2 regions of the Dethiothermospora halolimnae genome follow, and region 1 is predicted to be linked to the other one. Evidence: a T-box and tRNA genes for the amino acid it is inferred to sense, from the RefSeq annotation. Region 1 holds a T-box; the other holds one or more tRNA genes.

Region 1 (5,639 bases):
ATGTTTCATATAGTTTAAGACTTCAAGCTCTGATAATGACTCACCAATATCTAAATCTTTTTTTAGTTTTAGATTATTAGGAATATCATCGAATAATTCATTAATAGACTTTGCTCCTATTTCTTTAAGCATTTCATCTAAATCATCATGGGTATTGGGTATATAAGGAAATGATTTAGTCTTCTTTAGATTCATAGCCTATATCATCCATTTCCTCATTTAAATATTTTTCATAATCCTCACCAGATAACAATGTATCTAATTGACTTTTATCCTGTATTTCTATTTTCACTAACCAGCTATCATAGGGGCTTGAGTTAATAAGGGCTGGATCGTCCATAACTTCTTCATTTACCTCTAGTATTTTACCATCCACGGGCATATAAAGGTCAGAAGCCGCTTTAACTGATTCTACTACAGCAAAATCTTCTTTGGCTTTAAACTCGTCATCCTCGTCGGGTAAATCCACAAATACTATATCACCCATTGAATTTTGTGCATACTCACTTATTCCTATATAGGCTTCATTATCCTCTACCTTTAACCATTCGTGGGACTGTTTGTATAGTAAATCTTTTTTTATATTCATATTACTTCCTCCCTGTTATTTTTTATATTTTTTCTGATAGAATCTTTTACTTATAATTACTGCTTTTTTAGGTTTATTTCTTATTAAGATAGATATTTCGGTATCTAACTTTGCATACTTAGAGTCTATTATCGCCAGTCCTATATTCTTTTTAAGGGTTGGGGAAAAATATCCTGTTGTGACAAAACCTATTTTATTATCATCAATTGCCACATCATAACCTTCCCGTGGGATACCCCTTTCCTTCATTTCAAATCCCACTATTTTTCTTGGAACCCCTTGTTCTTTCTGTTTCACTAGCGCCTCTTTTCCTACAAAATGGTCTTTGTCTAACTTAACGAAAAATCCTAGACCAGCCTCCAGTGGAGTTATAACTTCAGAAATCTCATGGCCATATAGGGGTAAAGTAGCTTCAAATCTAAGGGTATCCCTTGCACCTAAACCAGCAGGTTTTATGCCATATTCTTTTCCTGCATCCATAATGTTATTCCATAATTTATCTATGGACTCCTCATTAGTATATATTTCAAACCCATCTTCACCGGTATAACCAGTTCTGGATACAAGGCATTTAACTCCTGATATATCCACATTTCTATCACAATAAAAAAACTTTATTTTTGACAAATCGGTATCAGTAAGTTTCTGAAGGGTTTTTTCTGCCAATGGTCCCTGTAAAGCCAATTGACCCATGTCATCTGATATATTTTCTATTGATACATCAAAACCTTCTTTATTAGCTATCATCCATTTATAATCCTTATCTACGTTACCGGCATTTATTACTAGATAGAAATATTTATTTGAAAATTTATATACCAATAAATCATCCACTATGCCTCCATCGTCATAACACATTAAGCTATATAAAACTTGATTATCTTCTAGAGTGGAAGCATCATTGGTTATTAGATGCTGTATAAAGGGCAGGGCATCAGCTCCCTTTACCTCTACTTCTCCCATATGGGATACATCAAAGATACCAACATTATTTCTAACTGCCTCATGCTCTGCAATTAGCCCTTCATATTGGATAGGTAATGCCCATCCAGCAAAATCTATAATTTTTCCTCCACTTTGAAGATGGATATCATAAAGGGCCGTTCTTTTTTTATTTTCGGTCATAACATCCTCCTTAGTAGTTTTATAGTGATAAAAATAAACTACATATTTATTATGTGTTACTGGAATAAAAGTATGTTATAAAAAAATAAAAGCTGGTAAAACAATTAATTGTTTTACCAGCTTTTATTTAACTGTCAAGCTATTGGAAATTAGTAAATTTTGGTCTAAATGCGTTGATAATCGCCTAATTTTAGTGTTGGGGGACTTGTAATCCCCAACTTACTACATCCTATCAGGAGCTTCAATACCTAATAAATCAAGTCCAGTTTCTAAAACATCTTTAGTTAAGTTACTAAGATTTATCCAAGACATTTTCTTTTCCATATTTTCTTCTGTTATCATCTTAGTGTTGTGATAGAATTTATTAAATTGATTTGCCACTTCATAAATGTATTCACACATCTTATTTGGAGCTTTATCAATAAATGCTGACTCCACCACTTCGTTGAACTTTGACAGACTTAACATTAAATCCCTCTCTATATCACTATGGGGGTTAATAATGTCACTAGTTTTATCAACATCCACTTTTCTTAATATAGACTTAATTCTGACAACAGTATATAAAATATAGGGACCTGTTTTACCTTCAAAGGATGAAAATTTAGCCATATCAAAGATATAATCCTTGGTAATTTGATTTGATAAATCACCAAATTTAAGGGCCGATAAACCAACTTTTTTTGCTATGTCATTCATTTCTTCGGAACTTAAGGAATTATTATTTTTTAGTTTATTTCTTACATGGTTTGTAATGGTATCTATCAAGGTTCTAAGTCTCATAACTCCTCCGTCCCTTGTCTTAAAGGGCTTTCCATCTTTACCATTTATGGTACCATTACTTAGAAAATAAAATTTCAGATTTTCATCAACAATTTTTGTCTTCTTAGCACATCTGAAAACCTGTTCAAAGTGGAGTCCCTGTCTTTTATCCACTACATATATGATTTCATCGGGACTATAATCTTTGACCCTTTCCCATATGGTAGCAAGGTCAGTGGTACTATATAGGGTAGAACCATCGGATTTTAATACCATAAAAGGTGGCATGGGCTGGTTATCATCTTCTTTAGCAACATCTATAACTAAAGTACCTTCACTTTCTTCAGTATAATTATTGTCCTTTAGATAGCCGATCATTTCATCTATATATTGTTGGCAATCACTTTCTCCTTTCCATAAATCAAACTCTACATTTAAATCACTATAATTCTTTTTAAGGTCTTTTACAGAAACATTTAATATATGTTTCCAAAGAGCTAAATAACCTCTATTGCCTTTTTGAAGCTTAGAAGTAGCTTCCCTGGCTTCTTTCATAGCATCCCCGTTACTTTTAGCTAATTTACTTGCAGCTGGGTATATTTCTTCAAGTTCATCTATAGTAAAGGGAGCTTCCTCTGGATACTCTCCATTAAAGTTTTCATCGAAATATGGTAGATCAGGATTTCTTCTTTTAACCTCTGAAATTACCATACCCATTTGAAGACCCCAGTCACCTAGATGAACATCTCCTATAACCCTATGACCTAGGTATCTTGAAGTCCTTTTGAGACTTTCACCTATTATTGCAGGACGAAGGTGACCCACATGAAGGGGTTTAGCAACATTAGCTCCTCCATAATCTATCATTATAGTCATAGGGTTCTGGCTTTCAGTAATTCCTAGTTTTTTATCACTATATATATTGTTAATATAATTTGTTAGGAAATCATCAGTAATGTTAATGTTTATAAAACCTGGGCCAGCAATTGAAATATCTTGAAAGATTTGAATGTCCTTAATCTCACTAAGAACATCATTTGCAATATCCCTAGGGGATTTTTTGTATTCTTTAGCAGCAGCTAAAGCTCCATTACATTGAAACTGACATAGGTCAGGGCGGTTTGATACAGTTACAAAACCATATTTTCTATCATAACCATATTTTTCAAATTTGTCTTTAACTAAATCATTAATCTTATCAATAACCTTTTTCATAATATACCTCCTAATTAATTATTAACTTTACATAGAATCTTTTATTATACCAGGGAATGAATTCCCTTTTACTTGTTTGAATTGACAGTTGACAATGGACAATTGACAGTTGAAGGTGATTTTACTCACTCTGTTCATAAAATATTATATTTCAAATGGGCTTTGCCCATTTGTACCTTAATTGTCCATTGTCAACTGTCAATTGTAAATTGAAGTAAGTAGCTTCGAATTCATTGGGAAATTACCTTCAACAAGCAAATAAATATAAAAAACCCGTCTCATAAAAAATATGAGACGGGTATAATTCCGCGGTACCACTCAAATTGACTAAATAATAGTCCCCTTAATAACTTTAACCCAGTTAATGGTTTACCCTTACACATTGGCTCAGGTAAATTCTCAGAGGCCCTTTTCTCCATTTTATTTCTTATGGGACTTCCACTCTATTCCCACTCGCTGTTAGAAAATTAAAATGGATATTTTTCTCGTCATCGAAATTTTAAATCATATATTTTTATTACATCCTATCAGGAGCTTCAATACCTAATAAATCAAGTCCAGTTTCTAAAACATCTTTAGTTAAGTTACTAAGATTTATCCAAGACATTTTCTTTTCCATATTTTCTTCTGTTATCATCTTATTATTGTGATAGAATTTATTAAACTGATTTGCCACTTCATAAATGTATTCACACATCTTATTTGGAGCTTTATCAATAAATGCTGATTCAACTACTTCGTTGAACTTTGATAAACTTAACATTAAATCCCTTTCTATATCACTATGGGGGTTAATAATGTTACTTGTCTTATCAACATCTACTTTTCTTAATATAGACTTAATTCTAACTACAGTGTAAAGGATATATGGTCCTGTTTTTCCTTCAAAGGATGAGAATTTATCCATATCGAAAACATAATCCTTAGTAACTTGGTTTGATAAATCACCAAATTTAAGGGCTGATAAACCAACCTTTCTTGCTATTTCATCCATTTCTTCAGCAGTGAAGGAATCGTTATTTCTAAGTTTGTCTTTAACATTATCTTTGATGATATCTATTAAGTCTCTAAGTCTCATAACCCCACCTTCCCTTGTCTTGAAAGGCTTTCCGTCTTTACCATTCATTGTACCGAAACCAATAAAGTCAAACTTAAGGTCTTCATTAACGATTTTTGTTTTTTTAGCACATCTAAATACCTGCTCAAAGTGAAGTCCCTGTCTTTTATCAACAACATATATAATTTCATTGGGGTCATAATCGTTAACCCTTTCCCATATGGTAGCAAGGTCAGTGGTACTATATAGGGTAGCACCATCGGATTTTAATACCATAAAAGGCGGGATAGGTTGTTTATCATCTTCTTTAGCTACATCTATAACTAAAGCACCTTCACTTTCTTCAGTATAATTATTATCCTTTAAGTAAGTAATCATTTCATCTAGATAATGGCGACAATCACTTTCACCCTTCCATAAATCAAACTCTACGTTTAAATCCCCATAGTTCTTTTTAAGGTCAGCTACAGAAACATTTAGTATATGTTTCCAAAGAGCTAAATAACCTCTATGGCCTTTTTGAAGTTTAGAAGTAGCTTCCCTAGCTTCTTTCATAGCATCCTCGTTACTTTTAGCTAATTTACTTGCAGCTGGGTATATCTCTTCAAGTTCATCTATAGTAAAGGGAGCTTTTTCTGGATACTCTCCATTAAAGTTTTCATCAAAATATGGTAAATCAGGATTTCTTCTTTTAACTTCTGATATAACCATACCTATTTGAAGACCCCAGTCACCTAAATGAACATCTCCTATAACTTTGTGACCTAAATATCTTGAGATTCTTTTAATACTTTCACCTATTATTGCGGCACGAAGGTGACCTACATGAAGGGGCTTAGCAACATTGGCCCCACCATAGTCTATCATTATAGTCATAGGATCTTCATTTTC
Region 2 (5,639 bases), on a different contig from region 1:
GAACTAGGATTTGTTACTAATCCTCAAGAGGAAAGAATAATAATAACAGATGAGTATCATGAAAAGGCAGCAGAAGCCATAGCAAGTGGATTGGTAAATTACTTTAGTAAGTAAAAGATAAAAATCCTTAAGGATTTTTATCTTTTATTTTTTTGCTTTAAAGGGTATTATGATAATAATGGACTAATAATATGGGAGGTATATTGATGAGTATTTTTTTAGGATATTTGTTTATTTTTATTTCTAGGGTTATGGACGTAACTTTGGGGACCCTTAGAATGTTGATGGTGGTTCAGGGGCAAAAAATATATGCATCTATAATAGGTTTTTTTGAGGTGGGTATATATATATTAGCACTTGGTAAAGTTGTTAATAGCCTTGATAACCCTGGAAATCTTCTTGCCTATGCCTTAGGTTTTGCCAGTGGTAATTATATAGGGATATATATAGAAGAAAAAGTCGCCATGGGAGACTCATTTGTTCAAGTTATAACCAAAAGTGATGCATATGATGTAGTAAATACCCTTAGGGATAAAGGATTTGGAGTTACTGTGACAGAAGGACATGGAAGAGAAGGGAAAAGAAACATATTGAATATGACCGTTAAGAGAAGAAATCTAAAAAAATTACATAATGTAATAGATCAAATGGATAGTGATGCCTTCATAACAGTAAGTAATACTAGAAGAATTAGAGGAGGATATTTTTCTAAAATCAAAAAGAAATAGAAAAAATTTTAAATTATTCATAGTATGGCCCTCTAATTAATATAATTTATAAACGGACAATAAATAGAGGGGGGAAATTAATGAAGGCTAAAAAAATAATAGCAATTTTACTTATGATAGCCTTAAGTGTATCAGTTTATGGTTGCAATGCAATTAAAGACTTAGTTTCAGATGAAGAAGAACCTGATATTGAAATAGTAAGAAGCGATGAAGATCAGGAAGAATCAGAAGAAGAAACAGGTAGTAACATTAGAGATACTATTTTATATTTCCAAAATGAAATGGGATATTTAGTTCCAGTAAAAAAACAAATACCTTGGGAAACAGGTATAGCTAAGGCGGCTCTTAGAAACATGATAGATACCCCAGCTATAAGGGATGATATGAGTACCATAGGGTTAATGCCCCTAATTCCGTCAGGTACAGAGATAAGTGGAATGGCAATAGATGAAGAGAGTGGGCTTTGTAAGGTAAACTTTAACAAAAGTTTTACAGAAACAGTAGATAAGGTTCATGAAGAGAACCTAGTGAAAGGAGTTGTATATACTTTAACGGAGTTCCCATCAATAAGTAAAGTTCAAATTTTAATTGATGGTAAGGAAATGGCAAATTTACAACATGGCACAGAAATAAGCAGTGCAATAAACAGAGAGGATATAAACTTGTTAGAAGCTAATGGTGAAGGGAACAATGATGTAATGGTTTATTATAAGGCTGTATCTAGTTCTGGATATGAACATTATGTCCCTGTTACGGTACAAACAAATAAGGAGAATAATGTAAATACAGTTTTATCACAGTTGTTTAATGGTAAAGTAAATGTTGCAGGACTTTATACTGAAATACCTGAAGGGGTAAGTTTAGGAAATGTAGAAGTAAAAGATGGTATTGCATACATAGATATAACTACCAATAATGAGGAAGTTATAGCTCAACAGGTAACATTTGATAGAATGTCAAGGAATATAGGTTTAACAATAAGTCAATTTAATGATATACTGGGACTTGAATTATCGATAAATGGTAAAACATTACAAGAAGCCGGAATAGAAGGTGAAAGTAGTAATACTATCCCTGTATTTGCCAATGAATATTAAGCAGTCACTATGACTGCTTTTTTCTTTGTCTGAACTCCTTGAATGTATTTATGGTCTCACCAATTCGCTGCCCCCGCACCCTGTACTCTGCACAGAACAAAGAAGGGACAAAGTCCTCTTTGTTCAAATAGTCCTTTTATTAACTAGAAACATTTGTTATTATAAATGGTAGGATAGAGATTTATAATAACAAATAAATATTAATAAGCTATAAGGGGAAAATAAAATTTATAGTTTATATAAAGAGCATGATACATATAACTAAAAAGTAGCTTTGAATCCATTGGAAAGGCATATACAGTTGCTGGGAGATTGGTAACCCTTTGACTGAGATAAAAAATAGCTTTTAAATTCATTTGAAGATTACATCTAGTTGTTGGGGGATTCGTAATCCCTCAACCATTAAAAAAAGATAGGAGAGATATTAATGGATAGAATCAATAATAGAGAATATGAACAACTAAGGGATGTAAAAATAACTAGAAATTATCTTAAACACCCTCAAGGGTCAGTACTTATAGAGATGGGAGAAACTAAAGTAATATGTACGGCCATGATAGAAGATAGGGTACCCCCGTTTTTAAAAGGAAGTAATTCAGGATGGGTAACTGCCGAATACTCTATGTTACCGGCATCAACTATAACAAGAAAAATAAGGGAGTCTAGAAAGGGAAAACTTCAAGGAAGAACCCAAGAAATACAGAGGCTCATAGGTAGAGCTTTAAGATCCGTTATAGACTTAAAAGCCTTAGGAGAAAAGACAGTTTGGTTAGATTGTGATGTGATACAGGCCGATGGAGGAACTAGAACGGCTTCCATAACAGGAGCCTTTGTAGCCTTAGTAGATGCATTACATAAGCTTTATGAAGCTAAACAAATACCCAGTATACCGGTTAAAAACTTTGTAGCAGCAATAAGTGTAGGAGTAGTAAAGGATACTAGACTTTTAGATTTAAATTATCAAGAAGATTCAAATGCTAAAGTAGATATGAATATAGTGATGACCGATAGTAAAGAATTTATTGAGATACAAGGTACTGGAGAAGAGGCACCATTTAGCAGAAATGATCTCAATGAATTATTAAGAATAGCAGAAAAGGGTATAGGAGAATTAATTGAAAAACAAAAAGAGGCTTTAGGAGAAATAAGTGATTTAGTGGGAAAGGTAAAATCAAAGGAGGAAAAGGGGAATAATGAGTAAAGATATAATAGTGTCCAGTGGTAATAAGCATAAAATTGATGAAATAACAAAGATATTAAAAGATTTACCAGTAAATATATTATCTAAAGATGATGTGGGGTTAGAGGATTTTGATGTAGTTGAAGATAAAGATACTTTAGAGGGTAATGCATTAAAAAAGGCTACGGAGATGTGGGAACATGTAGATGGTATAGTAATAGCCGATGATAGCGGATTGTTTGTAGATAGTTTAAAAGGCGATCCCGGGATTTATTCTGCTAGGTACGCAGGAGAGAATGCAAAGGATAAAGATAATAACAAAAAACTTTTAAATGAACTAGATGGGGTAGAACTAGAGGATAGAACTGCAAGTTTTAAAACAGCAATAGCAATAGTTTTAGAAAATGGAGAAACTAAAACCTTAATTGGAGAGTGTAGTGGAAGGATAGGTTTTACTCCAAAGGGGAGTAGTGGTTTTGGGTATGATCCTTTATTTATAGTTGATGGATATAATAAAACATTTGCAGAACTGGGGGAAGAAACAAAAAATAAGATAAGCCATAGGGCAAATGCATTAAAAAAATTAAGAACCTATCTAGAAGATATTATAAAGGATTGATAATATGGATATACTAGTATTTAGTGATACCCATGGCATGTTAAATGATCTAAAAAAAGTAAAAGAAAAAGTGAATAACGTAGATTTAATTATACATTTAGGTGATTATACAAAGGACACTGGGGAAATAAAAAAAATATTTAATAAAGAAGTAATATGTGTAAAAGGGAACTGTGATATTTCTGATAATAATACAAAGGAAGAGGAGATATTAACCATAAATGATAAAAGAATATTACTAACCCATGGACATAAATATAAAGTTAAAATGGATATAAATAACATATATTATAGGGGTATAGAGTTGGAAGTAGACTTAGTACTATTCGGACACACCCATTTAGCTCTTAATATTGAAAATAATGGGTTGAAATTATTTAACCCAGGAAGTTTATCATATCCTAGAAATAGAGAAAAGACATTCGGGGTATTAAATATAACTGATAAAATAGGGGCTCAGGTTATAGCAATATAGCCAAAGTCCCTATGGTAACAAATTCCTTAAAAATTTTTTTAGAAATTTGTTGACAATAATATAATCCTCTGCTATAATTTATTATTGTCAGCACGAAGCAAGTGGCGAGACAAAATAATGCGCCTGTAGCTCAGTAGGATAGAGCAACGGACTTCTAATCCGTGTGTCAGGGGTTCGAATCCTCTCAGGCGCGCCATTTAAAAAATATTGTGGTGGGTATAGCTCAGTTGGTTAGAGCGCCAGATTGTGGCTCTGGAGGTCATGGGTTCGACTCCCATTATTCACCCCATTAACTTCACTAACGTGAAGAATTGTGAATTGATAATTGTAAATTGTTAATAAAAAGAGTGGAGGGTTTAGGTTTAACTTAGAACCCATCGTATAATTAACAATTAAAGAATTAACAATTCTGACGATAGTCAGCACTTGACCCATTAGCTCAGTTGGCATAAGCAGGGGACCAAAATCACGCTTTTGATTTTGTGTACATCGCTTAGTTATCGATCATTGAGTTATGTTAAAGGTATAAATTATGTAGCCAAATAAAATATAATATGACCCATTAGCTCAGTTGGCAGAGCATCTGACTTTTAATCAGGGTGTCCGGCGTTCGAGTCGCCGATGGGTCACCATTTTCAAATAATAAATATGTGCAGGTGTGGCGGAATTGGCAGACGCGCTAGACTTAGGATCTAGTATCTTATGATGTGGGGGTTCGACTCCCTTCACCTGTACCAATAAATGCAATTGTGAATTGACAATTAAAAATTAACAATTCTGTCTGGAAGACAGCATGTGCGGAAGTGGCTCAGTGGTATAAGCAGAGAACCCAAATCTTCTTTTCGATTTGGTGTGAATCGCTTAGTTAGGAAAACTTGAGGGCTTGCCGTTAAATTGGATAGTGATTGAAAGTAAAGGATATGTGCGGAAGTGGCTCAGTGGTAGAGCATCGCCTTGCCAAGGCGAGGGTCGCGAGTTCGAATCTCGTCTTCCGCTCCAAATATGACCCATTAGCTCAGTTGGCAGAGCATCTGACTTTTAATCAGGGTGTCCGGCGTTCGAGTCGCCGATGGGTCACCATTTTCAAATGATAAATATGTGCAGGCGTGGCGGAATTGGCAGACGCGCTAGACTTAGGATCTAGTATCTTATGATGTGGGGGTTCGACTCCCTTCGCCTGTACCACTATTTTAATTTACAAAGAATTATAAATTGTGAGTTTTAATTATAAATTGAGAAGAGAGAAATTATCTGATAGGAAGTTGACTTTATGGGGTTAACTTTTTTTAGTATATAATAACAAACAATTTATGTAGGGTCTGAATATATTCAGACCGACTTTAAAGTCATGCAGTATAGGTCGACAATATAACTTCTCTAATGAAAATAATTTAAAATTTATAATTTACAATTTAAAATTGAATTTATCCTGCGCCCTTAGCTCAGTTGGATAGAGTGGCTGACTTCGAATCAGTTTGTCCCGGGTTCGAATCCTGGAGGGCGTGCCATATCAAACCTCTGTAATCTCAATGATTACAGA

What was found. The T-box of region 1 lies ahead of argS (arginine--tRNA ligase). A T-box ahead of a tRNA ligase gene usually reads a tRNA of that ligase, here a tRNA-Arg.
Region 2: it has a tRNA-Arg gene. The T-box ahead of argS (arginine--tRNA ligase) is inferred to sense a tRNA for this amino acid. The anticodon was not compared.

Annotation. Positions count from the first base shown of each region.
Region 1 is NZ_JBAKFX010000023.1:19,014-24,652, forward strand. It holds gene gcvPA (aminomethyl-transferring glycine dehydrogenase subunit GcvPA) at 1-195, opposite strand, end outside; gene gcvH (glycine cleavage system protein GcvH) at 176-589, opposite strand; gene gcvT (glycine cleavage system aminomethyltransferase GcvT) at 605-1,714, opposite strand; gene argS (arginine--tRNA ligase) at 1,937-3,691, opposite strand; T-box leader at 3,979-4,192, opposite strand; gene argS (arginine--tRNA ligase) at 4,209-5,639, opposite strand, start outside.
Region 2 is NZ_JBAKFX010000004.1:130,414-136,052, forward strand. It holds gene V6137_RS02880 (N-acetylmuramoyl-L-alanine amidase family protein) at 1-114, shown strand, start outside; gene V6137_RS02885 (DUF2179 domain-containing protein) at 207-728, shown strand; gene V6137_RS02890 (GerMN domain-containing protein) at 809-1,825, shown strand; gene rph (ribonuclease PH) at 2,253-3,026, shown strand; gene V6137_RS02900 (XTP/dITP diphosphatase) at 3,019-3,624, shown strand; gene V6137_RS02905 (metallophosphoesterase) at 3,629-4,099, shown strand; tRNA gene V6137_RS02910 (tRNA-Arg) at 4,219-4,295, shown strand; tRNA gene V6137_RS02915 (tRNA-His) at 4,312-4,388, shown strand; tRNA gene V6137_RS02920 (tRNA-Lys) at 4,656-4,731, shown strand; tRNA gene V6137_RS02925 (tRNA-Leu) at 4,752-4,836, shown strand; tRNA gene V6137_RS02930 (tRNA-Gly) at 5,024-5,098, shown strand; tRNA gene V6137_RS02935 (tRNA-Lys) at 5,104-5,179, shown strand; tRNA gene V6137_RS02940 (tRNA-Leu) at 5,200-5,284, shown strand; tRNA gene V6137_RS02945 (tRNA-Arg) at 5,531-5,607, shown strand.